DNA from 4 places in the Streptomyces sp. NPDC048361 genome. Region 4 is predicted to be linked to each of the others. Evidence: riboswitches for the same ligand, from Rfam matches in the RefSeq annotation. Region 4 holds a riboswitch; each other region holds the start of a gene.

Region 1 (5,516 bases), on a different contig from region 4:
CGAGGCGAGCACGGAGAGGTAGTCGTCGATGCTGTGGACGGCGGCGGCGACCGCGTAGGCGCGTTCGCGCAGCCACTCCCTGGCGGTCACCTCCTGGCCCTGGCGGTCGGCCTTCGCGCGTTCCGCTCCGGTGGGCGTCTTCGGGGCGGTCAGGTCACCGGACTTGCGACGGCGCAGCCCGAACTCTGCCTCGATCTTCCGGCATTCCGCCTGCGCACGCTGCCCGTCGCGGTTCGTACGCGGGCGGCGGCCGTCGCCACGGACGGTGGTGGCCAGGATGTGGATGTGGTCGTCCGCATGCCGCACCGCGATCCACCGGCAGGCAGTGTCGTCGCCCACCGGGGCAATTCCGGTCGCCGCGACGACCCGGCGGGCGACGTCAGCCCACTCCGTATCGGTCAGGTAGCGGTCACCAGGCGCAGTACGCACCGGACAGTGCCACACGTGCTTCGGCGGCCTCGTACCGAGTTCGCGGGAACGCAGGTCGACATGGTGGTCAAGACGCTTGGCCTACAGCAACGGCAGACTCGCGCTGGGTTGGAATCCCTCCTTCAGCCGATCCCCCATTAGGCTGCCGACCGTTCCGGGGGCGATCTGCCCGCCGGAGCGGTGGCTGATGGCCGTATGTGTGAGGGCGCTGGTGATGCGCACGGTCAAGCTTGCCCGCAGGCAGCCCGTCTCGGCCGGCAGGGCCGTGCGGGGACGTATGAGCCGGTGGTGCGGCATGAACGCGGCCCGCAGCAGGTCCGGTTGGGCGACGCCGGCCCCCGGCCCGTCAGCGTGTGGCCTCGCCGTGGACGCGTTCATCCCCGGGGCGGGGCGAACTCCGGCTGGTCCAGGATGCGGAGCCAGCTGCCGTCCGGCTGGCGGCGGACCACCTGGGCCCGGGCACCCGTGCCGTCCTTCGGCGGGGTCGAGGTCAGGGCGATGTCGCCGTTGATCAGGGTCGGCAGGGGCTGCTCCGGCTCGAAGTGGGGGCGGTTGGCGAGCACCTTCGCCCATAGCTCGCGGATGGCCTCGCGGCCCACCGTCCGGCTGCCCGGCGGGTAGGCCATGACCGCGTCCTCCGCGTACAGGGCGGCGACCCCGGCCGCGTCCCCGGCGTTGGAGCGCTCGACGAACAGGCGGGTGATGTCCTCGGGCCGCATGGCCTTCTCGTACTTCTCGTACTCCGGCACGGGTTCCTCCTGATGCTCGCGTAGCGGTAGCGGTAGCGGTAGCAGTAGCGGTAGCCGTCGAGTTCGTCCCGACGTCGTCCAGCCTGGTCCCGTCCTCGTCAGAAGTCCAACAGATGGGTCGGATCGGAACTAGAATCTGTAGTCATGGATCTCAGGCAGCTCGAATACTTCGTCGCGGTCGCCGAGGAGCAGAACTTCACGCGGGCGGCCGAGCGGGTGCACATCAGCCAGTCCGGGGTCAGCGCCCAGATCCGGCAGTTGGAGCGCGAGCTCGGGGCCCAGCTCTTCGACAGGTCGGCGCGCACCGCCACCCTCACCGACGCGGGGCGGGCCGCGCTCGGCCACGCCCGCGCCGCGCTCTCGGCCGCCGCGGCGGTCGGGCAGTCGGTGGGCGAGGTCACCGGCCTCGTCCGGGGTCGGCTGAGCATCGGCATGGTCATCGGCTGCACCATCACCCCGCTGTTCGACGCCCTCGCCGCGTTCCACCGGGCCCACCCCGGCGTGGAGGTCTCGCTGCTTGAGGACAGCTCCGACCGGCTGATCGACTGGGTCCGCACCGGCACCCTCGACCTCGCCCTCATCGGGACACCGAGCGCCACCCACGACGGCCTCGACGCGCTGACGATCATCGAGGAGGGCCTTGTCGCGGCGGTCCCGGACGGCCACCCGTTGGCGAAGCGGCGCCGCGTCGCCCTGCGCGACCTCGCCGCGTACCCGATCGTGTGCATGCCGCAGGGCACGGGGCTGCGCTCGGTCTTCGACCGGGCCTGCGCCGCGCGCGCCGTCACCCCCGTGATCGCCTTCCAGGCGAGCGCCGCCGACGCGATCGCCGACCTCGCCGACCGCGGACTCGGCGTCGCCGTGCTCAGCGCGTCGATGGCGGCGCGCTACAGCGGCCGGCTCACCGCCCGCCCCATCGAGGACATCGACGCGCCGGCCTTCCTGTCGCTCGTCTGGAGACCCAACGCCGGCCCCGCGGTACGGGAGTTGCTCGCGTACGGACGGCGGGCGTTCGGCTCGACCACCTCCCCCGCGTCCGCAAAGGGAGGGGGCGCGCCTTCCTGAGGCCTCCCCCGGCCCCGGGCACCCCGTTACGGAAGCCTCACGCCCCCGAAGCCGCCCACTTCTGCTCCACCTTCCCCAGCCGCCAGTACGCCAGCGCCGCCGCCCACACCACCACGAACAGGCCGACGATGACGAAGCCCACGTTGTCCAGGTCGAGGTCGGCGATCCAGCCGCTGACCGGGTCGGTGAGGTCGAACTTCTCGTGCATGACCCCGACCAGTTCGATGGTGCCGATGAAGAAGGCGACGGCGATCGACAGGCCGGTGATGGTGAGGTTGTAGTAGACCTTGCGCACGGGGTTGGAGAACGCCCACTGATAGGCGAAGTTCATGAAGGTGCCGTCCAGGGTGTCGAACAGGCTCATCCCGGCGGCGAACAGCAGCGGCAGGCACAGGATCGCGTACCAGGGCAGCCCCGCAGCCGCGCCCGTGCCGGCCATCACCATCAGGGTGACCTCGGTGGCGGTGTCGAAGCCCAGGCCGAAGAGGAAGCCGAGCGGGAACATCTGCCCCGGCCGCGAGATCGACTTGGTGAACCGGCCGAGGAGGCGGTTCATGAACCCCCGCGAGTCCAGGTGGGCTTCGAGCTCCTTCTCGTCGTACGCACCCGAGCGCATCGCGCGGAACACCTTCAAGATGCCGAACAGGGCGACCAGGTTGAGCGCGGCGATCAGATAGAGGAACGAGCCGGACGCGGTGGTTCCGACGACGCCGAGCACCTGGTGGGTGCTGGAGCCCTCGTTCATGAGGGTGCCCGCGAGCTGGGCGCCACCCGCCACGAGCGCCGCCATGACGACGACGACGCTGGAGTGGCCGAGCGCGAACCAGAAACCGACGGAGACCGGCCGCTTGCCGTCGGCCATCAGCTTGCGGGTCGTGTTGTCGATGGCGGCGATGTGGTCGGCGTCGAAGGCGTGCCGCATGCCGAGGGTGTACGCGGTGATGCCGAGGCCTATGCCGTACGTCTTGGTGCCGACCGCGTAGTGGGCGGGGGCCACCAGAAGGAACAGGATGCCGAAGGCGACGACGTGCAGGGCGGCTATGACCGCGAGCAGGACGCCGGTACGGACGGTGTCCTCGCGGCGCCAGCGGAAGATCGGCGAGGCGGCGCCCGCCTCGGAAGGCGTGCGGGTGGACAGGGTCATGCGGTCACGCTCCAGCACCTCGTGGATCACTTCGTGAGATGCCGCGGCCGGTCTCCTGGCTGACGGGTGGGTGCGGCCGCCCTGCCTTCCCAGCCAGGTGGATCCTGGCCAGTGGCGTCGCGGGGACGGCTGCTCCCCCGGAAAATCCTTACGGGGGAACCCGATCACAGTGGCGAGGGCCGCTCCGGTTTCGCACCGGTCTTCCCGAACACCACGGCCAGCTCACCCTAGACGCTGCGCAGTTGCCCGCACAGCTGCACAGCTGTGCAGGTATCGAAGATCACACGGAGTGCTCCGGCCGGCGCCTGCGAGGATGCGGGTATGCATCTCGTCCCCGCCGACCGCGCCGGCCACCGCACCATCGACGGCCACCGGGTCTGCGACGCCATCGCCGCGATCGGCGACCCCGAGCGCGTACGGGCCTGGGCCGAGCGGTTCTCGCTGCTCGCCGACGCCAACCGGCTCGCGCTGCTGCTCGCCCTGCACCGGACGGGCCCGCTCGCCGTCTCCGACCTCGCGGTGGCGACGGGCATGCGCGATCCGGCCGTCTCGCAGGCCCTGCGGTTGCTGCGGGCCGCCGGGGCGGTCGCCGGGGAGAAGGAGGGACGCGTGGTGCGCTACCGGTTGGTGGACGAGGTGGTCGCGCGCCTCCTCGACCAGTACGCGGTGACGACGGCGGGGTGAGCCCGGGCGCGGCCCGGACCCCGGCCACGCCTCGCTGGCATGACCGGAGCCGGGCGACCGCACGGCCGACGGCCGTCACAGCTCACCGGCCGTTACAGCTCACCAACCGGGACAACTCAACTACCGGCCGGCCCAACAGCTGAACAGCCGTCACGGATCAGCGGCCGTCGCAGGGTCTACGGCCGTCGTAAGCCACCGTCCGTCGTGGGTCAACGGCCGTCGAGGGTCAACGGCCGTCGTAGATCAGCGCACGCACCATCCGGCAGGTCGTCTCCGACGGCTGGTGGACGCCGATGAGCGCGGCCACTGTGCGTATGGTGCGGTCGGGTGCCTGCTCGGGTCGGTACACTCCCGTGTCGAGCAGGGCGATGGCCAGGCGCATGGCCTTCAGACGCCGGTTGTGCGACTCGTACCACACACGCGGACGCCCGGCGGGCAGCGGCACCTTGCGAAGGGGCTGGAGGGACAGCTGTTTCGGGGCGTGCGAGGTCAGTGCGGCAGCGGTCATGGGCATCCTCCTGGGCAGTCGGGAACCCTCACTTACTGCTTCGATTTTACCGGGGCCCACTGACAATCGCCCCTGGTCGGCCGGGCTTTGAGGGTGCGGCACGAGTACGCTTGCGGGCATGGAGATCTGGATCAACCCGGCCTGTTCGAAGTGCCGCAGCGCGGTGAGTCTGCTGGACGCGGAGGGCGCCGACTACACGGTGCGCCGCTACCTCGAAGACGTCCCCTCCCCCGACGAGATCCGGGCCGTCCTCGACCGGCTCGGTCTCGAACCGTGGGACATTACGCGCACCCAGGAGGCCGACGCCAAGGAGCTCGGCCTGAAGGACTGGCCGCGCGACGCGGACGCCCGCGAGCGCTGGGTGACGGCGCTCGCCGAGCACCCCAAGCTGATTCAGCGCCCGATCATCACGGCCGACGACGGCACGGCCGTGGTGGGCCGCACCGACGACGCCGTACGGGACGCCCTGAAGCGCACATAGCCTTCCGCCCGGCAGCTCGTCCCGCCCGGAAGCTCGTCGTCAGACCCGGCCGAGCTGGGCCTCCGCGTCGGCGAGCAGCTCGGTGATCCGCGCGCCGAACCGGGCGTCGCACGGGTGCGGAACGCCGGTGCGGGCCGCCTCCAGGAGTGCGTCGATCGCGGCGCCGAACGCGTCGAGCGCGCCGCCCCAGTCCGGCATGACCTCGGCGCCGGCCTCGCCGAGCAGCGCCACCTCGACGCCCGCGGCGGCCGGCGGCGCGGTGAAGCTGAGGTCGGCGGTACTGGAGGCGCCCGAGGCGTGGCGCAGGATCAGGTGCGCGGTGTCGCCGGGGCCGCCCGCCGCCGTCAGGGCGGTCACCTCGCCGAACACGCCGGTCAGCACGGCGAGCGCGTGCGGCCCGACGTCCCAGAGCGCGCCCTTCTCACCCCGCCAGGGCGACGCGGCGTACGGGCTCTG
Region 2 (5,516 bases), on a different contig from region 4:
CTGCGGGACGGTCGCTATGCGGCGGGCGCGGGCCTTGGCCGGCAGGGCGTGCAGATCGGCGCCGTCCAGCAGGACGCGTCCGGTGGTGGGACGCAGCGTGGCGTAGACGCAGCGGAGCAGGGTGGTCTTGCCGCTGCCGTTGGGGCCGACCAGGCCGATGGTCTCGCCGTCGGCGGCGTCCAGGGTGATGTCGTGCAGGAGGGTGCGGCCCTGGGGCGTGGTGTACGTGAGGGACTCGGCGCGCAGGGTCGTCATGCGGGGGCGCTTTCCGTGCGGGCGCCGCGCGGCGACTCGGTGCTCAGGGACGTCGTGCGGGGCCGCCTTCCGCGCCGCGACTCGGCGCGCAGGGTCGTCATGCCGGGCCGCCTTCCGTGCGGGCGCCGCGGCCGCGCAGCATCCACAGGAAGAACGGGCCGCCGGTGAGCGCGGTGAGCACGCCGACGGGTATGTCCTGGGGTGCGGCGACGGTGCGGGCGGCGAGGTCGGCGACGACGAGGAAGGCGGCGCCGCCGAGTGCCGCGACGGGGAGCAGGGTGCGGTGGGCGGCGCCGACGGCCATGCGGGCGGCGTGCGGAACCATCAGGCCGACGAAGCCGATCGCCCCGGTGTACGCGACGAGGACACCGGTGAGCAGGGAGGTGAGGACGAAGGCGGCGGCGCGGAAGCGGCCCGCGTCGAGGCCGAGCACGGTGGCGCCCTCCTCGCCGACGAGCAGCAGGTCCAGGGGGCGGGCCAGGGTGATCAGGACGAGGGTGCCGAGGACGAGGGCGGTGGCGGGCAGGGCGAGCATGGACCAGCGGGCGCCGCCGAGTCCGCCGAGCGTCCAGTGCAGCACTTCCTGTACGTGCTCGGCGCGGGCGGAGGTGACGAGGATCAGGCTGGTGAGCGCCGACAGGACGTAGGAGACGGCGACCCCGGCGAGGACCAGGCGGCCGCCGGTCATCGAGCCGGCGCGCCGGGCGAGGGCGTAGACGAGGACGAGGGCGGCGAGCGCGCCCGCGAAGGCGGCGGCGGGCAGGGCGACGGTGGTGGCGAGGCCCGCGCCGGCTCCGAGGACGATGACGGCGACGGCTCCGGCGGACGCGCCGCTGGAGACGCCGAGCAGGAACGGGTCGGCGAGGGGGTTGCGGACGAGGGCCTGGAGGGTGGTGCCGATGACGGCGAGCCCGGCGCCGGTGACCGCGCCGAGCACGACGCGGGGTGCCCGGACCTCCAGGACGATCGTGCGGTACGGGCCGGGTTCGGCGGCGCCGGTGACGATGGCCAGGACATCGCCGGCCGGTATCCGCACCGAGCCGAGCGCGAGCCCGGCGGTGGCCGCGGCCAGGAGCACGAGGGTGAGTCCGCCGAGCAGCGCGGGGTAGCGCAGGCGCGGGGTCACGGCCGCGCCTCTTGGGCCCCGATCCGGCTCACCGTGGCTCTGCGCCGCCCCGCTCGGTGTGCGTCGCGGTGAGCCCGTGTTCAGGGGCTCCCTCACTCCCCCGTTCCCGCCCCCGCCGTCGCGGAGAGCTGCGGTGCGCGGTGAGCCCGTGTTCGGGAGCTCGTTCACGCCCCCGCCCCCGCCCCCGCCGTCGCGGAGAGCTGTGTCGCCAGCTTCGCCACCGCGTCCGGCGCCCGAACGCCCGTCACCATGTCGGACAGGGGCAGGACCGCGAACCGGTTGTTCTTGACGGCGGGGACGGACGCCAGGGCCGGGTCGTCGCGCAGGCGCTTCTTCTTGGCCTCCACGCTCGTGCCGCCGTAGTCCAGGATCAGGATGGTCTCGGGGGCGCGGGCCACCACGTTCTCCCAGCTCGCGTCGCCGAACGACTTCGTCCTGAGGTCGTCCGCGACGACGTTGCGGCCGCCCGCCCGCGTCACGATGTCGTTGCCGATGCCCTTGCCGCCGAGGGTGAACGCCGTCGCGTCGCCGCTGTCGTAGACGAAGACCGGCACCGGCGGCGCGCCCGTGCGGGCCACTTTCGCGTTGGTGGCCTCGGCCGCCTTCACCCAGCTTTCCGCCCGGTCGGGCACGCCGAAGGTGCGGCCGACCTCGCGGACCTCCTCGTACACGTCGTTCATCGTGGTCGCCGCGCCCTTGGGGCAGTTCTCCACGTTGAGACGGGAGTTGATGCCGCTCTTGGCGAGGGCTTCGCGGCCGCGGCCCTCGTTCGCGGCGAAGGCGGAGGCGTAACCGCCGTAGACGTAGTCCGGGTTGACGGACAGGAGCTTCTCGTAGGAGGGGTATGCGGCGGCCAGGACCGGGACCGTGCGGTAGTCCGCCGCGTACTTCGACAGCACCTTGTCGTCCAAGTAGGCGGTCCCGGCGAGGGACTTGACGAGGCCCAGCTCCAGCATCACCTCGGTGGCGTGCTGGTTCATCGTCACCGCCCGCTTCGGGGGCGCGGTGTATGTCGTCGTCACCCCGCAGTTGGTGACCGTGTACGGGAAGCCGGGGGCGGGACCGCCCGCGGCCTCGGGTCGCGCGGGCGAGGTGCACGCGGCGAGCGGGAACAGCAGGGCGGCGGCGAGTGCCGCGCGGCGCCAGAGCATGGCCGAGCTCCTCCAAGGGGATTTCCACGTCCCCTGTCGATGGGAGAAGGCGGCAGGCCAGTTCCTGGCTTCCGGCGCCGAGGGGTGTCCTCGGCGCCGGTCACAGTGGCGGGACCGTGCCGGATTCGCACCGGCTTCCTGGGTCCTGCCGCCCCGTGATCGAAGGTGCGCACGGACGGCGAAGGTGCGCACAGCCGGCGGCCGTGCGCACGGACAGAACGCGCGCATGCACAGTATGCGCGAAATCCGCCCGTACGCGTATTCGTCAGTAGGCCTCTACGACCCTTACATCTTCCTCAGTGATCACGCCGTCCACGATGCGGTAGGAGCGGAACTGGAACTCGCCCGCGCCGTCCGTGTCCGCCGTCGACACCAGGACGTAGTGCGCGCCGGGCTCGTTGGCGTACGTCACGTCGGTGCGGGAGGGGTAGGCCTCGGTCGCGGTGTGGGAGTGGTAGACGATCACCGGCTCCTCGTCGCGGTCGTCGAGGTCGCGGTAGAGCTTGAGGAGGTCCTGCGAGTCGAACTCGTAGAACGTGGGCGAGCGGGCCGCGTTCAGCATCGGGATGAAGCGCTCGGGGCGGCCGGTGCCGGCCGGGCCCGCGACCACACCGCACGCCTCGTCGGGGTGGTCGGCGCGGGCGTGCGCCACGAGCTGGTCGTACAGGGCCTGGGTGAGGGTCAGCATGTCGGCAAGGATAAGCAGACGGGCCGTCCCGTATCGAGGTGCGATACGGAACGGCCCGCATGGTGAGAACCTGCTGGTCAGAGCTTCAGCGGCGGCTCAGGCGCGCTTGGCGAACGCCTTGTTCTCGGGGTTCTTGGCCTTGAGGACCAGGTAGGAGACGCCGAGGATCAGGGCCCACAGCGGCGCGCAGTACAGCGAGACGCGGGAGTCCTTGTCGATGCCCATCATCACGATGACCATGAAGATGAAGAGCAGTGCGAACCAGCTGGTGTACGGGGCGCCGGGGGCGCGGAAGGTGGACTGCGGCAGTTCGCCGCGGTCGGCCTTGGCGCGGTAGCGGATCTGGCAGACCAGGATCATGATCCAGGCCCACATGCCGGAGATGGTGGCGAAGGAGACCACGTAGTCGAAGGCCTTGCCGGGCGCCACGTAGTTGATCCACACGCCGACCAGCATGAGCGCGGCGGAGACCGAGGTGCCGACCAGCGGGGTGCCGGACTTGGTGAGCTTGGTGAAGACCTTCGGGCCCTGGCCGTTGAGCGCGAGGTCGCGCAGCATGCGGCCGGTGGAGTACATGCCCGAGTTGCAGGAGGAGAGCGCGGCGGTCAGCACGACGAAGTTGACGATGGCCGCGCCGATGCCGAGGCCCATCTTCTGGAAGGCGGCGACGAAGGGGCTGACACCGGGCTGGAACTCGTGCCACGGGACGACCGAGAGGATCATGATCAGGGCGCCGATGTAGAAGACGGCGATGCGCCACGGCACGGTGTTGATGGCCTTGGGCAGCGTCTTCTCGGGGTCCTTGGACTCGCCGGCGGTCACACCGACCAGCTCGACGGCGAGGAAGGCGAACATCACGATCTGGAGCGTCATCAGCGTGCCGCCGATGCCCTTGGGGAAGAACCCGCCGTCACTCCACAGGTTGGCGACGGTGGCGGTGTCCGCGGCGTCGGAGAAGCCGACGGTGAGGATGCCGGCGCAGATCAGGATCATGCCGACGATGGCGGTCACCTTGACCATCGAGAACCAGAACTCCAGCTCACCGAAGAGCTTCACGGAGATGAGGTTCACCGCGTACAGGACCAGCGTGAAGATGAGCGCGTAGGCCCACTGCGGGAAGCTCTTGTGGGTCCAGAAGGACATGTACTGGGCGGCAGCGGTCACTTCGGTGATGCCGGTGACGACCCAGAAGAGCCAGTACGTCCAGCCGGTCACATAGCCCCAGAACGGGCCGACGAACTCGCGGGCGTACTCCGAGAAGGAGCCCGACACCGGGCGGTACATGAGCAGCTCGCCGAGGGCGCGCATGATGAAGAAGATGACCAGGCCCGCGATGGCGTAGGCCAGGATGAGGCTGGGGCCGGCCTTCGAGATGGCCTTGCCCGCGCCGAGGAAGAGGCCGGTGCCGATGGCACCGCCGATCGCGATCATCTGGATCTGCCGGGCCCCGAGGCCCCGCTGGTATCCCTCGCCCGAGCCCTCGCCCGGAGCCTGGGCGGTCCCCGCGGCCTCAATGCCGGCAGGACGGTCTCCGTGCTGGTCGACCTGCGCTGAGGTCATGGTGGTGCGCCTTTCTCCATGCTGACCCGCCCGCCTCGTCACGAAGCGTCGGATCAGGTCCTGATCCCCCCGGATGTGGATGGAGTGCCACCGGCGGTCTGCCGGTCGAAGCGCCCCCGGGAACATGGGTGGCGTCCCCGGGTGGTCGTGAAGATTTATCACGGCCTTATGGGTGATCCCCAGCGGGCTTTGTGGCGCAGATCACAGGAAGAAGCGGACAAAGGTTCGTCAATATGACAAAGCAGATCGATGGGGTAACAGGATCGTTATACGGATTTGAGCGTCCGCTGAGCGAACGCTCCTCTTCCGGTCGATCGGTCAGGGCATGAGCGTTTCGATGAGTGTTTCCTGCAACACACCCAGCCACAGATAGGCCATCACCATCGGCTTGCGCGGGTCGTCGTCCGGCAGCCGGTACAGCTCGCCGCTCTCGTCCTCGTCCGTGATCTCCAGACGGGTCGCGATGGTCAGGCGCAGGTCGTTGAGGGCGCCGAGCCAGTGCCGCGCGTCCTCGGCTGTCAGCTTGAGGACGGCGCCGCCGTCGCCCTGGGGCGTCAGGGCGTCCAGGCCGTGCACGACCGCGAGGGCGTCGCTGCGCTTGCGCGCGCGCAGGTCGTTCTCGGTGAAGCGCCTGAACTCGGCCGATTTGGCGCGCAGTTCGTCGCTCTCCTCGCTCGCGTACGCCTCGGGGAACAGGCGGGCGAGCGCCGGGTCGGCGGGCGGTTCGCTCGGGCCC
Region 3 (5,516 bases), on a different contig from region 4:
GCGTCGGTGGTGCGGTACACGGCGAGGTGCATCGGGAGTTCGCTGGTGGGCCGCAGCGCGCCCACGACCTGGCGGCCTTCGAGGTCGACGGCGATGGTGTCGGCGGGCCCGAGCCGGTCGTAGGGGACGCCGGTCGGCGTGACGAGGACGAGTTCGCCGACCCGGACCGACACATTGCCCGATGTTCCGACCACCAGCCCTTCGGCCGCGGTCCTGCGCGCGGTGTCGACCAATTGGGCCCATGCCGCGGCGATGGCCGCCTCGTTGTCGCTCATGAGACTGATCCTGCCAGGGCGGACGCGTCCCACGGACGGGCCGGGAAGCGATCGTCCACTAGCCTCTGCACGTTTGGGTCCGTACACCGCAATTCGGGGGAAATCCATGGTTCGGGACCAGGGTCCGCTCGCCCGCCTCAGCCGCGCGCGGGCCGCGCTCGCACTGCGCCTGGCGGCCCTCGCGCTGGGCTGTACGGCCCTCACCGCGCTCGCGGCGCCGCACGGTGCGTCGGCGCAGGACAAGCCCGCCGGCCATGACGTCTCCTCGCACCAGCGGAGCGTCGACTGGGCCGCCGCGAAGAGCCGTGGGGCGACCTTCGTGTACGTGAAGGCAACCGAGTCGACGACCTACCGCAACCCGTTCTTCGGGCAGCAGTACGACGGCGCCCGGCGGGTGGGCCTGATCCGGGGCGCCTATCACTTCGCGGTGCCCGACCAGTCCTCGGGCCGGGCGCAGGCGGCGTTCTTCGCGGCCAACGGGGGCGGCTGGCGGGGTGACGGCTGGACCCTGCCGCCCGCGGTCGACCTGGAGCACAACCCGTACGGCAAGGACGCCAGGGGCGGCAGCGGCGACACCTGCTACGGGCTGAGCCCCGCCGAGATGACCGACTGGGTCGCCGGGTTCAGCGACGAGGTGCGGCTGCGCACCGGCCGCCGTCCGGTGATCTACACGACCACGGCGTGGTGGAACCGGTGCACCGGCCACAGCACAGCCTTCGCCGCCGACCACCCCCTGTGGCTCGCCCGGTACGCCGTCGCGCCCGGCGCGCTGCCCGCGGGCTGGTCGTACTGGACGGTGTGGCAGCACGCCAATGGCGGCGGAGCCCTGCCGGGTGACCAGAATCTCTTCAATGGGACTTTTGCGCAGTTGAAACGGTTCGCGGCCGGGCGCTGAACGGCCCCCGGCGGACCGGGGCGGCGCGGGAACCGGCCACGGTCACCAGTGCGCCCGCCCCAGTTCATCTTCCGTTCATTCAGGTTACTTACGTTCGTCCCGCCACTGACGTCGAACGATTGCCTGGGTAAATGGAACACATCACGCTGCTGCTCGCGATTGTGATCGTGACAGCTCTAGTGTTCGATTTCACGAACGGTTTCCACGACACCGCCAACGCGATGGCCACCACCATCTCGACCGGCGCCCTGAAGCCCAAGACGGCGGTCGCCATGTCCGCCGCGCTCAACCTGGTCGGCGCGTTCCTGTCGGTGGAGGTCGCCAAGACGATCTCCGGCGGGATCATCGACGAAAAGGGAATCCGCACCGAGGTCATCTTCGCTGCCCTGGTCGGTGCCATCCTCTGGAATCTCCTGACCTGGCTGCTCGGGCTGCCCTCCAGCTCCTCCCACGCCCTGTTCGGCGGCCTCATCGGCGCCGCGGTCATGTCGGCCGGCTGGTCCTCGGTCCACGGCTCCACCGTCGTCACCAAGGTGCTGCTCCCGGCCGTGGCCGCCCCGATCGTCGCGGGCATCGCCGCGATGCTGGCCACCAGGCTCACGTACCGGCTCAACCGGAACACCGCCGACAAGGCCACCGCCAAGGGGTACCGCGCCGGGCAGATCGCATCGGCCGGCCTGGTCTCGCTCGCCCACGGCACCAACGACGCCCAGAAGACGATGGGCATCATCACCCTCGCCCTGGTCACCGCCGGGGTGCTGCACCCCGGCGCGAACCCCCCGCTGTGGGTCATCGTCTCGGCCGGTCTGGCCATCGCGATGGGCACCTACCTCGGCGGCTGGCGCATCATCCGCACCATGGGCAAGGGCCTCACCGAGTTGCGTCCGCCGCAGGGCTTCGCCGCCCAGACCGGCGCGGCGACCGTCATCCTCGCCTCCTCGCACATCGGCTTCTCGCTCTCCACCACCCAGGTCTGCTCGGGCTCGGTCATGGGCGCCGGCATCGGCCGCAAGGGCGGAGTGGTCCGCTGGTCCACCGCGACCCGCATGGCCGTCGCCTGGATCCTGACGCTGCCGGCCGCCGGACTCGTCGGCGCGGGCGCGGAGTTCCTCACCCAGCAGGGCCCCTGGGGCATCGCCGCCGTCGCGCTCCTCCTGATCGCCGGCTCGGGCATCATCTGGAAGCTGTCGCGCCGCCAGCCGGTCGACGCCCACAACGTCACCGCCGACGACGCCCCCGTGGCCGAGCCCGCCGGTGTCATCACCACCGCCATCGCCGCGGTCAGCCCGCCGCCCACCGGTCTGGCGCTCGCGTCGACCGACCTCAGGGCCACGATCCAGGCCCCGGCCCCCGCCGACCCGCCCACTCCGGCGGCGGTCTGACTCGGTCGCTCCGGCCAGCTAAGGAATCCTCATGCACATCGACTGGGCAGCTCTTGGCTCCGTCTTCGGCGTCAGCCTCGCGGTGACCGTCGGCCTGGTGGGCCTGTTCACCCTCGGCATCGTCGGCCTCACCAAGCGGGAGGCCGCGGCCTCCGGCACCGCGGGCAACGTGGCGATGGCCCGCACCGGGGCGTACGCCTGCTTCGCGCTCTGCGCGGCGGCCGTGGCGTACGGGATCTACCTGATCGTCGCCTGACCCGCGGGCGTCGTCAGACGCCTGATCCGCGGGTGACAGCCACCTGACCCGCGGACATCAGTCACCTGACCCGCGGGCATCGGTCGCCCGACCCGCACGCCCCACCCGAACCGCCCCGTGGCCCGCGCCGCGGGGCGGTTCGCTGTGGTGCCGGGCACTCTCTCGCGCCGCAGGTCAACGGCAAGTTGACGGCTGTTCTCGGGGCGTGGTGGACTGCACCGGCCAGCTACGGCGGCAGAAGAGGAAGCCGGTGCGAATCCGGCGCGGTCCCGCCACTGTCACCGGGGAGCGATCCCCGCGAGCCAGGAACTCTCACCGCCGGTCACGTCGAACCAGGGCGCGGACACCCTGAGTGAGGACATACCGCCATGCGCGCCTGCCCGTTGAGACCTTCCGGCCCGTGCCGCTCCGCCCTGGCGCGCTGAGCATGCGAGCCGACCGCACCTTCGTCTACGGCGCGACCGCCGGACTCATCGGCGACCTCCTGCTCGGCGACCCGCGCCGCGGCCATCCCGTCGCCGCGTTCGGCCGGGCGGCCGGCGCCGTCGAACGCGCCCTGTGGCGCGACCACCGCGGCTGGGGCGCCCTGCACACCGCCGTGTGCGCGGGCGGCGCCGCGGGCGCCGCGGCCCTGCTCTCCCGTGCCGTACGCGACCGTTCCGTCGCGGCCGCCGCGCTGACCGCGGCCGCCACCTGGAGCGTGGTGGGCGGCACCTCGCTCGGCCGCGAGGCGCGGGCCATCGGGGCCGCACTCGCCGCGGGCGATGTGGACGCGGCGCGGGAGCGCCTGCCGCACCTGTGCGGACGCGACCCGCACTCCCTGGACGCCGACGGCGTCGCGCGCGCCGTGGTCGAGTCCGTCGCCGAGAACACCTCCGACGCGGTCGTCGGCGCCCTGGTGTGGGGCGCGCTCGCGGGCGTGCCGGGCCTCGTGGGCTTCCGCGCGGTCAACACCCTCGATGCGATGGTCGGGCACAAGTCGGCCAAGTACCGCCGGTACGGCTGGGCCTCGGCACGCCTGGACGACGTGATGGGCTGGCCGGGCGCCCGCCTCACCGCCGCCCTCGCCGCGCTCGCGGGGCCCGACTCCAGGGGCGCGGTACGGGCCTGGCGCACCGACGCGGGCCGGCACCCGAGCCCCAACGCGGGCCCGGTGGAAGCCGCGTTCGCGGGGGCGCTCGGCGTGCGGCTCGGCGGCACGCTCTCCTACGCGGGACGGGTCGAGCACCGGCCGGTCCTGAACACGGCGGGCCGCGCCGTCGAAGTCGCGGACATCGAACGGGCGGTACGGCTCTCACGCACGGTGGGCTGGCTGACGCTGGCCGGCGCCGTGGTCGCGCGAGCCGCTGTGAGGAGGGGACGTACATGGGTGGCGGGCTGCTGATCGCGGGCACCACATCGGACGCCGGCAAGAGCGTCGTCACGGCCGGGATCTGCCGCTGGCTGGTGCGCCGGGGCGTCAAGGTGGCCCCCTTCAAGGGGCAGAACATGTCGCTGAACTCGTTCGTGACGCGCGAGGGCGCGGAGATCGGCCGGGCGCAGGCGATGCAGGCGCAGGCGGCCCGGGTGGAGCCGACCGCCCTGATGAACCCGGTGCTGCTCAAACCCGGCAGCGACCGCTCCAGCCAGGTCGTCCTGATGGGCAGGCCGGTGGGCGAGTTGAGCGCCCGCGGGTTCTTCGGCACGTCCGGCGGGCCGTCCGCCGGGAAGGCACTGGGCGGAGGGCGCCGAGAGGCGCTCCTCGGCCCCGTGCTGGACTGCCTCGCGGAGCTCCGGACAACGTATGACGCCGTGATCTGCGAGGGGGCGGGCAGCCCGGCGGAGATCAATCTGCGGCGCACCGACATCGTCAACATGGGCATCGCGCGGGCCGCCCGGCTGCCCGTCGTCGTGGTCGGCGACATCGACCGGGGCGGGGTCTTCGCCTCGTTCTTCGGCACCACGGCGCTGCTGAGCCCCGAGGACCAGGCGCTGGTCGCGGGGTACGTCGTCAACAAGTTCCGCGGCGATGTGACGCTCCTGGAGCCCGGCATCGAGATGCTGCGCGGCCTCACCGGACGGCACACCTACGGGATCCTGCCCTACGCCCACGGCCTCGGCATCGACGAGGAGGACGGCCTGCGTGTCTCGATGCGCGGAACCGTACGCGAGTCGGTGGTGGCACCGCCCGTGGGCGAGGACGTGCTGCGGGTCGCGGTGTGCGCGGTGCCGCTGATGTCCAACTTCACCGATGTGGACGCACTCGCCGCCGAACCCGGCGTCGTCGTGCGGTTCGTGGACCGGCCCGAGGAGCTCACCGACGCCGACCTCGTGGTGGTGCCCGGCACCCGCGGCACCGTCCGCGCCCTGGAGTGGCTGCGCGAGCGCGGCCTCGCGGCAGAGCTGGCCAGAAGGGCCGCCGACGGCCGCCCGGTGCTCGGCATCTGCGGCGGGTTCCAGCTGCTCGGCGAGCACATCGAGGACGACGTCGAGTCGAAGGCCGGCTCGGTGGCCGGGCTCGGTCTGCTGCCGGTCCGGGTGCGGTTCGCCGCGGAGAAGACCCTGGCCAGGCCCGTCGGCGAGGCTCTCGGTGAGCGCGTCGAGGGGTACGAGATCCATCACGGCGTGGCCGAAGTCCTCGGCGGGGAAGCCTTCTTGGACGGGTGCCGGGTCGGTTCCGTCTGGGGCACGCACTGGCACGGCTCCCTGGAGAGCGACGGGTTCCGGCG
Region 4 (5,516 bases):
ACTCGGGGTTTTCCAGGGAACAGGCGACCGCGTCGGCGTCGGGCGCGGCCTGCTGGACTGGGACGGTGGCGGCCTGCGCGGCGCGGGCGATGCGGGTCGCCGGGCGCGAACGCAGGTAGTACGTCGTCTTCAGGCCCTGCTTCCAGGCGTACGCGTACATCGACGACAGCTTGCCGATGGTGGGCGTCTCCAGGAACAGGTTGAGCGACTGCGACTGGTCGAGGAACGGGGTGCGGGCGGCGGCCATGTCGATCAGGCCGCGCTGCGGGATCTCCCACGCCGTGCGGTACAGGGCGCGGACGTCGGCGGGGATCCAGCCGAAGCCCTGCACCGAGCCGCTTGCCTCGCGCAGCGCCTCCCGGGTCTGCGCGTCCCACACGCCGAGCGCCTTCAGCTCCTCCACCAAGTAGCCGTTGACCTGGAGGAATTCACCGCTCAGCGTCTCGCGCTTGAAAAGGTTGGAGACCTGCGGCTCGATGCACTCGTAGACGCCCGCGATGGACGCGATGGTCGCGGTCGGTGCGATCGCGAGGAGCAGCGAGTTGCGCATGCCGACCTTCGCGATGCGCTCGCGCAGGGCGGCCCAGCGCTCCGGCCAGTTCAGCTCGACGTCGTAGTGGTCGGGGTGGAGCACACCGCGCGCGGTACGGGTCTTGTCCCAGGCGGGCAGCGGACCCGACCGCTCGGCGAGGGCGGCGGAGGCCTCGTACGCGGTCAGCATGATCCGCTCGGACAGCTTCGTCGACAGGGCCTTCGCCTCGGGGGAGTCGAAGGGCAGCCGCAGCTTGAAGAAGACGTCCTGGAGCCCCATCGCCCCCAGGCCCACCGGACGCCACCGGGCGTTGGAGCGGCCGGCCTGCTCGGTCGGGTAGAAGTTGATGTCGACGACCCGGTCGAGGAAGGTGACCGCGGTGCGGACGGTCTCGTCGAGCCGCTCCCAGTCGATGCCGTCGCCGCCGACCCGGGGGTCGACGAACGCGCCCAGGTTGACCGAGCCGAGGTTGCACACGGCCGTCTCGCCGTCGTCGGTGACCTCAAGGATCTCGGTGCACAGGTTGGAGGAGTGGACCGTGTGGCCGGGCTCCGCCGTCTGGTTAGCGGTGCGGTTGGAGGCATCCTTGAACGTCATCCAGCCGTTGCCGGTCTGCGCGAGGGTGCGCATCATGCGGCCGTACAGGTCACGGGCCGGCATGGTCTTGCGGGCGAGCCCCGCGGCCTCGGCCTTGCGGTAGGCGGCGTCGAACTCATCGCCCCACAGGTCGACGAGCTCGGGTACGTCGGCCGGCGAGAACAGCGACCACGTGCCGTCGGCGTCGACGCGGCGCATGAACTCGTCGGGGATCCAGTGCGCGAGGTTCAGGTTGTGCGTACGGCGCTGGTCCTCACCGGTGTTGTCGCGCAGCTCAAGGAACTCCTCGATGTCGCAGTGCCAGGTCTCCAGGTACACCGCGGCCGCGCCCTTGCGCCGCCCGCCCTGGTTGACCGCGGCGACGGAGGCGTCCAGCGTCTTGAGGAACGGCACGATGCCGTTGGAGTGGCCGTTGGTGCCCCGGATCAGCGAACCGCGGCCGCGGATCCGGGAGTACGAGAGCCCGATGCCGCCGGCGTGTTTGGAGAGGCGCGCCACCTGGTGGTAGCGGTCGTAGATGGAGTCCAGCTCGTCGAGCGGTGAGTCGAGCAGGTAGCAGGACGACATCTGGGGGTGGCGGGTGCCGGAGTTGAAGAGCGTGGGGGAGGACGGCAGATAGTCCAGGCGGCTCATCAGGCCGTACAGGGACGCCACTTCGTCCAGGGCCCGTACGCTGCCGTCCTCGGCGAGACCGGAGGCCACCCGCAGCATGAAGTGCTGGGGGGTCTCGACGACCTTGCGGGTGATCGGGTGGCGCAGCAGATAGCGGGAGAACAGGGTGCGCAGGCCGAAGTAGCCGAAGCGGTCGTCGGCGCCGTCGGCGAGCGCGGTGTCCACGAGGGCGTCGAGGCGGTCCGTGTGGGCGAGCACGAAGTCGGCGGTGCGGTCGGCGATCAGGCCCTCGCGGTGGCCGACGGCCACGGACGCGGAGAACGACACCGCGCCCTGGCTCGCGGCCTCTTCGGCGATGGTGACCGTGAGCAGGCGGGCGGCGAGGCGGGAGTACGCCGGGTCCTCGGAGATGAGCCCCGCGGCCGCCTCGGTGGCCAGCTCGCGCAGCTCGGCTGCGTCGGAACGGGCGTTGCGGCCCCGCAGCGCGGCGGCGGCGACCCGGCCCGGGTCGGTGTCCGGGAGGTCGGCGGTGAACTCGGTCAAGGTCCGCAGCAGCGCGGTCCCGGGGGCATCCGCGAGCTCATCGGTGATCGCTGAAGCGGGATCCGCTGGGGCGATGGTCACGTGGGGCACTCCCTCGCTCGGCACGGGGCCTTCGGGGGAGGCGTCGGCGCGCCTCGGGGCAGCCCTCGGCGCGTCGTCCACCGGCCCAACCGCGAGGCCCGGACGTCTGGCACCCGGATCGGTCGAACCGGGCGCACCATCGGCAGGTTGTCGGACTCGGCCCGTACGTATCCGTACGGGTCATACCGTTGCGGGACAGTTCCGGATTCGCACCGGATTCCCCTGCGGCGACAGCGAGCACGAGCATACATGTGGGGGGCACTGTTGACGGCACCCCCCACATGTTGTGTCGCCGGTCGGTCCACGCCCGCCTGTCATAGGGCTCCGCTATCGTCGGGACAGAGCCCTTGAAGGAGGCGAGCCGCGATGACCTCGACTACAGACCGGCCCCACATGTTGACGGAGGATTTCGAGGCCGTCGCACGCATAGCGGCCCGTGAGCGGGAGGGGACGCGGCTCGAATTCATCTACGGGGTCATCAGGAGCAAGGCCATGCCGGACGGGGACCACAACCGGATCGTTCAGTGGCTGCTCAAAATCTGCATGCAGGCTCGGCCGGACGACCTCTTCCTGCACCCCGGGCAGGGGATCAAGGCGGAGAAATACCGGACTGGTCGCGCCATCCCCGATGCGGTGCTCGCTCATCCGGACGCTTTCGTCGGGCAGGGCGACTGGGTGGAGCCCGAGCCGATCCTCATGGTGGTCGAGGTGACCTCGTGGGACTCCGACACGCACCGGCGAGACCATGTCGAGAAGCCACGCGCCTACGCGGAAACCGGCATCCCCGTATACCTGCTCATCGACCGGGCCAAGTGCGAGGTTTCCGTCTACAGCCAGCCCAACGGCCACCGGTACGAGAGCGTCCACATCGTGCCGTACGGCACGGACATCACGCTCCCCGATCCCGTCAACATCACCCTCCAGACCGAGCAGCTCAAGGACTGGACGCGCTGATCGGTGCATACGAAAGGACCGCCGCACCCTCCCAGGGTGCGGCGGCCCTTCCCCGTGCCGACAGCGAACCTCAGTGCGCCGCCCCCGCCGTCGCCGGCGGCAGTTCCGTGGCGACACCGGGGTCGCCCGCGTCCGCCGTGTAGTCCGCCGGCGAGGTCTCGTCGACGCCGTCGGGGGCCTTCACTGCGCGCAGGACGAAGGTCAGGACCACGGTGACCACCACGTTCAGGACGAACGCGGTGAGGCCGATGTAGCCGATCTCGCCGATGCCCGGGATCTCCTTGGAGGAGCCGCCGAAGTGCTTCTGCGTGGGCGAGCCCACCCCGTACGCGGCGAGCGTGCCGTACACCATGCCGACCGCCCAGCCGGCGAGCAGCGCCCAGCGGTGGAACCAGCGCGTGAACAGACCGCCGACCAGCGCCGGGAAGGTCTGCAGGATCCAGATCCCGCCCAGCAGCTGGAAGTTGATGGCGACGGTCTTGTCCATGGTCAGGACGAAGACCAGCGCGCCGACCTTCACCACGAGCGAGACCAGCTTGGAGACCTTGGCCTCCTGCGACGGCGTCGCGTCCGGCTTGATGAAGTCCTTGTAGATGTTGCGGGTGAAGAGGTTCGCGGCCGCGATCGACATGATCGCCGCCGGGACCAGCGCGCCGATGCCGATCGCCGCGAAGGCGACGCCCGCGAACCAGTCGGGGAACATGTCCTCGAAGAGCTGCGGGATGGCGAGCTGCCCGTTCGTGACCTTGACGCCGGCCGCGATCGCCATGAAGCCGAGCAGGGCCAGCAGGCCCAGCATCAGGGAGTACAGCGGCAGGATCGTGGTGTTGCGGCGGATGACGTTGCGGCTGCGCGAGGAGAGCGTCGCCGTGATCGAATGCGGATACATGAAGAGCGCGAGCGCCGAGCCGAGCGCGAGCGTGGCGTAGGTCCACTGGCCGGCGTGGCCGGGCACGAGCGCCCCGGTCGGCTGCCCGGTCTTCGGGTTCGGCGTCGCGAACTTGTGCTCCGCCGCGCTGAAGATGGCGTCGAAGCCGCCCAGCTTGATCGGGATGTAGATGATCGCGACGGCGATCACGAGGTAGATCAGGCCGTCCTTCACGAACGCGATCAGCGCGGGCGCGCGGAGCCCCGAGGAGTACGTGTACGCCGCCAGCACCGCGAAGGCGATGAGCAGCGGCAGGTCCTTGACGAACCAGTTGCCGGACTCGCCGCCCACGCCCATCACGTCCAGCACGGCCTGGATGCCGACCAGTTGAAGCGCGATGTACGGCATCGTGGCGAGGATGCCGGTGATGGCGACCGCGAGCGAGAGGCCCTTGGAGCCGAACCGACCGCGCACGAAGTCCGAGGTGGTCACGTAGCCGTGCTTGTGCGAGACCGACCACAGGCGCGGCAGGAAGGTGAAGATCAGCGGGTAGACGAGGATCGTGTACGGGACCGCGAAGAAGCCCGCCGCGCCGGCCGCGTAGATCGCGGCGGGGACGGCCACGAACGTATAGGCCGTGTAGAGATCGCCGCCGAGCAGGAACCAGGTGACCCAGGTGCCGAACGACCGGCCGCCCAGGCCCCATTCATCGAGGCTCGCCGCGGTCTCGGCCTTGCGCCAGCGGGCGGCCATGAAGCCGATCACGGTGACGGCCACGAAGAAGAAGATGAAGACGCCGAGTGCGACGCCGTTCACGCCGTCCTTCACCGGGACTCACCCCCCTTCTTGTCGAAGGAGACCGCGGCGGTGGCGGACGCGCGCGAACGCTGGTCGTGCTGCCACAGCTTGTACGCGATCATGGTGAGCGCGGTCGAGATGAGCACCCAGAGCATCTGGTACCAGTAGAAGAACGGGATACCGCCGAGCTTCGGGTCGGCCTTGGCGTACGAGCCCACCCACACCATCGCCACCAGGGGCGCGATCAGGCAGAGAGCGATGACCACGCGCACGGGCGTGATCACCGGTCTCTTCACTTCCGTCGATTCCGGCATTGGGTGGCTCCGTCCCCTCACGATCACCTGTGCGTTGGATCACTTGGTAATGCGCAGGAAATCTAGGGGACAGTCCCGGCCAAGGGAACCCCCGTCCGGATTCCGGACGCGTCGGGTTCTTCGGCGACGCTCCGTCAGAACGTCACAGCCACCCCTCCTTGGTCGCCCGCACCCCCGCCTCGAAGCGGCTGCGGGCTCCCAGGCGCGACATGAGTTC

What was found. Region 4 has a riboswitch for cobalamin ahead of AB0D31_RS04600 (ribonucleoside-diphosphate reductase subunit alpha). Riboswitches for the same ligand answer to the same signal wherever they lie in the genome.
Region 1: another riboswitch for cobalamin. It lies ahead of AB0D31_RS28385 (HoxN/HupN/NixA family nickel/cobalt transporter); the one in region 4 lies ahead of AB0D31_RS04600 (ribonucleoside-diphosphate reductase subunit alpha).
Region 2: another riboswitch for cobalamin. It lies ahead of AB0D31_RS01370 (ABC transporter substrate-binding protein); the one in region 4 lies ahead of AB0D31_RS04600 (ribonucleoside-diphosphate reductase subunit alpha).
Region 3: another riboswitch for cobalamin. It lies ahead of AB0D31_RS17660 (cobalamin biosynthesis protein); the one in region 4 lies ahead of AB0D31_RS04600 (ribonucleoside-diphosphate reductase subunit alpha).

The regions. Positions count from the first base shown of each region.
Region 1 covers NZ_JBEZKW010000062.1:30,059-35,574, forward strand. The annotation lists partial or broken gene AB0D31_RS28370 (mobilization protein) at 1-567, opposite strand, end outside; gene AB0D31_RS28375 (nuclear transport factor 2 family protein) at 804-1,178, opposite strand; gene AB0D31_RS28380 (LysR family transcriptional regulator) at 1,323-2,243, shown strand; gene AB0D31_RS28385 (HoxN/HupN/NixA family nickel/cobalt transporter) at 2,281-3,387, opposite strand; cobalamin riboswitch at 3,415-3,632, opposite strand; gene AB0D31_RS28390 (metalloregulator ArsR/SmtB family transcription factor) at 3,709-4,071, shown strand; gene AB0D31_RS28395 (hypothetical protein) at 4,298-4,579, opposite strand; gene AB0D31_RS28400 (arsenate reductase family protein) at 4,698-5,060, shown strand; gene AB0D31_RS28405 (Gfo/Idh/MocA family oxidoreductase) at 5,100-5,516, opposite strand, start outside.
Region 2 covers NZ_JBEZKW010000002.1:39,443-44,958, reverse strand. The annotation lists gene AB0D31_RS01380 (ABC transporter ATP-binding protein) at 1-255, opposite strand, end outside; gene AB0D31_RS01375 (iron ABC transporter permease) at 353-1,381, opposite strand; gene AB0D31_RS01370 (ABC transporter substrate-binding protein) at 1,546-2,532, opposite strand; cobalamin riboswitch at 2,570-2,720, opposite strand; gene AB0D31_RS01365 (M67 family metallopeptidase) at 2,798-3,220, opposite strand; gene AB0D31_RS01360 (amino acid permease) at 3,317-4,780, opposite strand; gene AB0D31_RS01355 (DUF2017 domain-containing protein) at 5,099-5,516, opposite strand, start outside.
Region 3 covers NZ_JBEZKW010000027.1:65,757-71,272, forward strand. The annotation lists gene AB0D31_RS17640 (class II aldolase/adducin family protein) at 1-275, opposite strand, end outside; gene AB0D31_RS17645 (lysozyme) at 382-1,170, shown strand; gene AB0D31_RS17650 (inorganic phosphate transporter) at 1,302-2,552, shown strand; gene AB0D31_RS17655 (hypothetical protein) at 2,584-2,808, shown strand; cobalamin riboswitch at 3,000-3,141, shown strand; gene AB0D31_RS17660 (cobalamin biosynthesis protein) at 3,236-4,192, shown strand; gene AB0D31_RS17665 (cobyric acid synthase) at 4,174-5,516, shown strand, end outside.
Region 4 covers NZ_JBEZKW010000005.1:86,656-92,171, reverse strand. The annotation lists gene AB0D31_RS04600 (ribonucleoside-diphosphate reductase subunit alpha) at 1-2,365, opposite strand, end outside; cobalamin riboswitch at 2,489-2,633, opposite strand; gene AB0D31_RS04595 (Uma2 family endonuclease) at 2,732-3,319, shown strand; gene mctP (monocarboxylate uptake permease MctP) at 3,390-5,015, opposite strand; gene AB0D31_RS04585 (DUF3311 domain-containing protein) at 5,012-5,299, opposite strand; gene AB0D31_RS04580 (helix-turn-helix transcriptional regulator) at 5,442-5,516, opposite strand, start outside.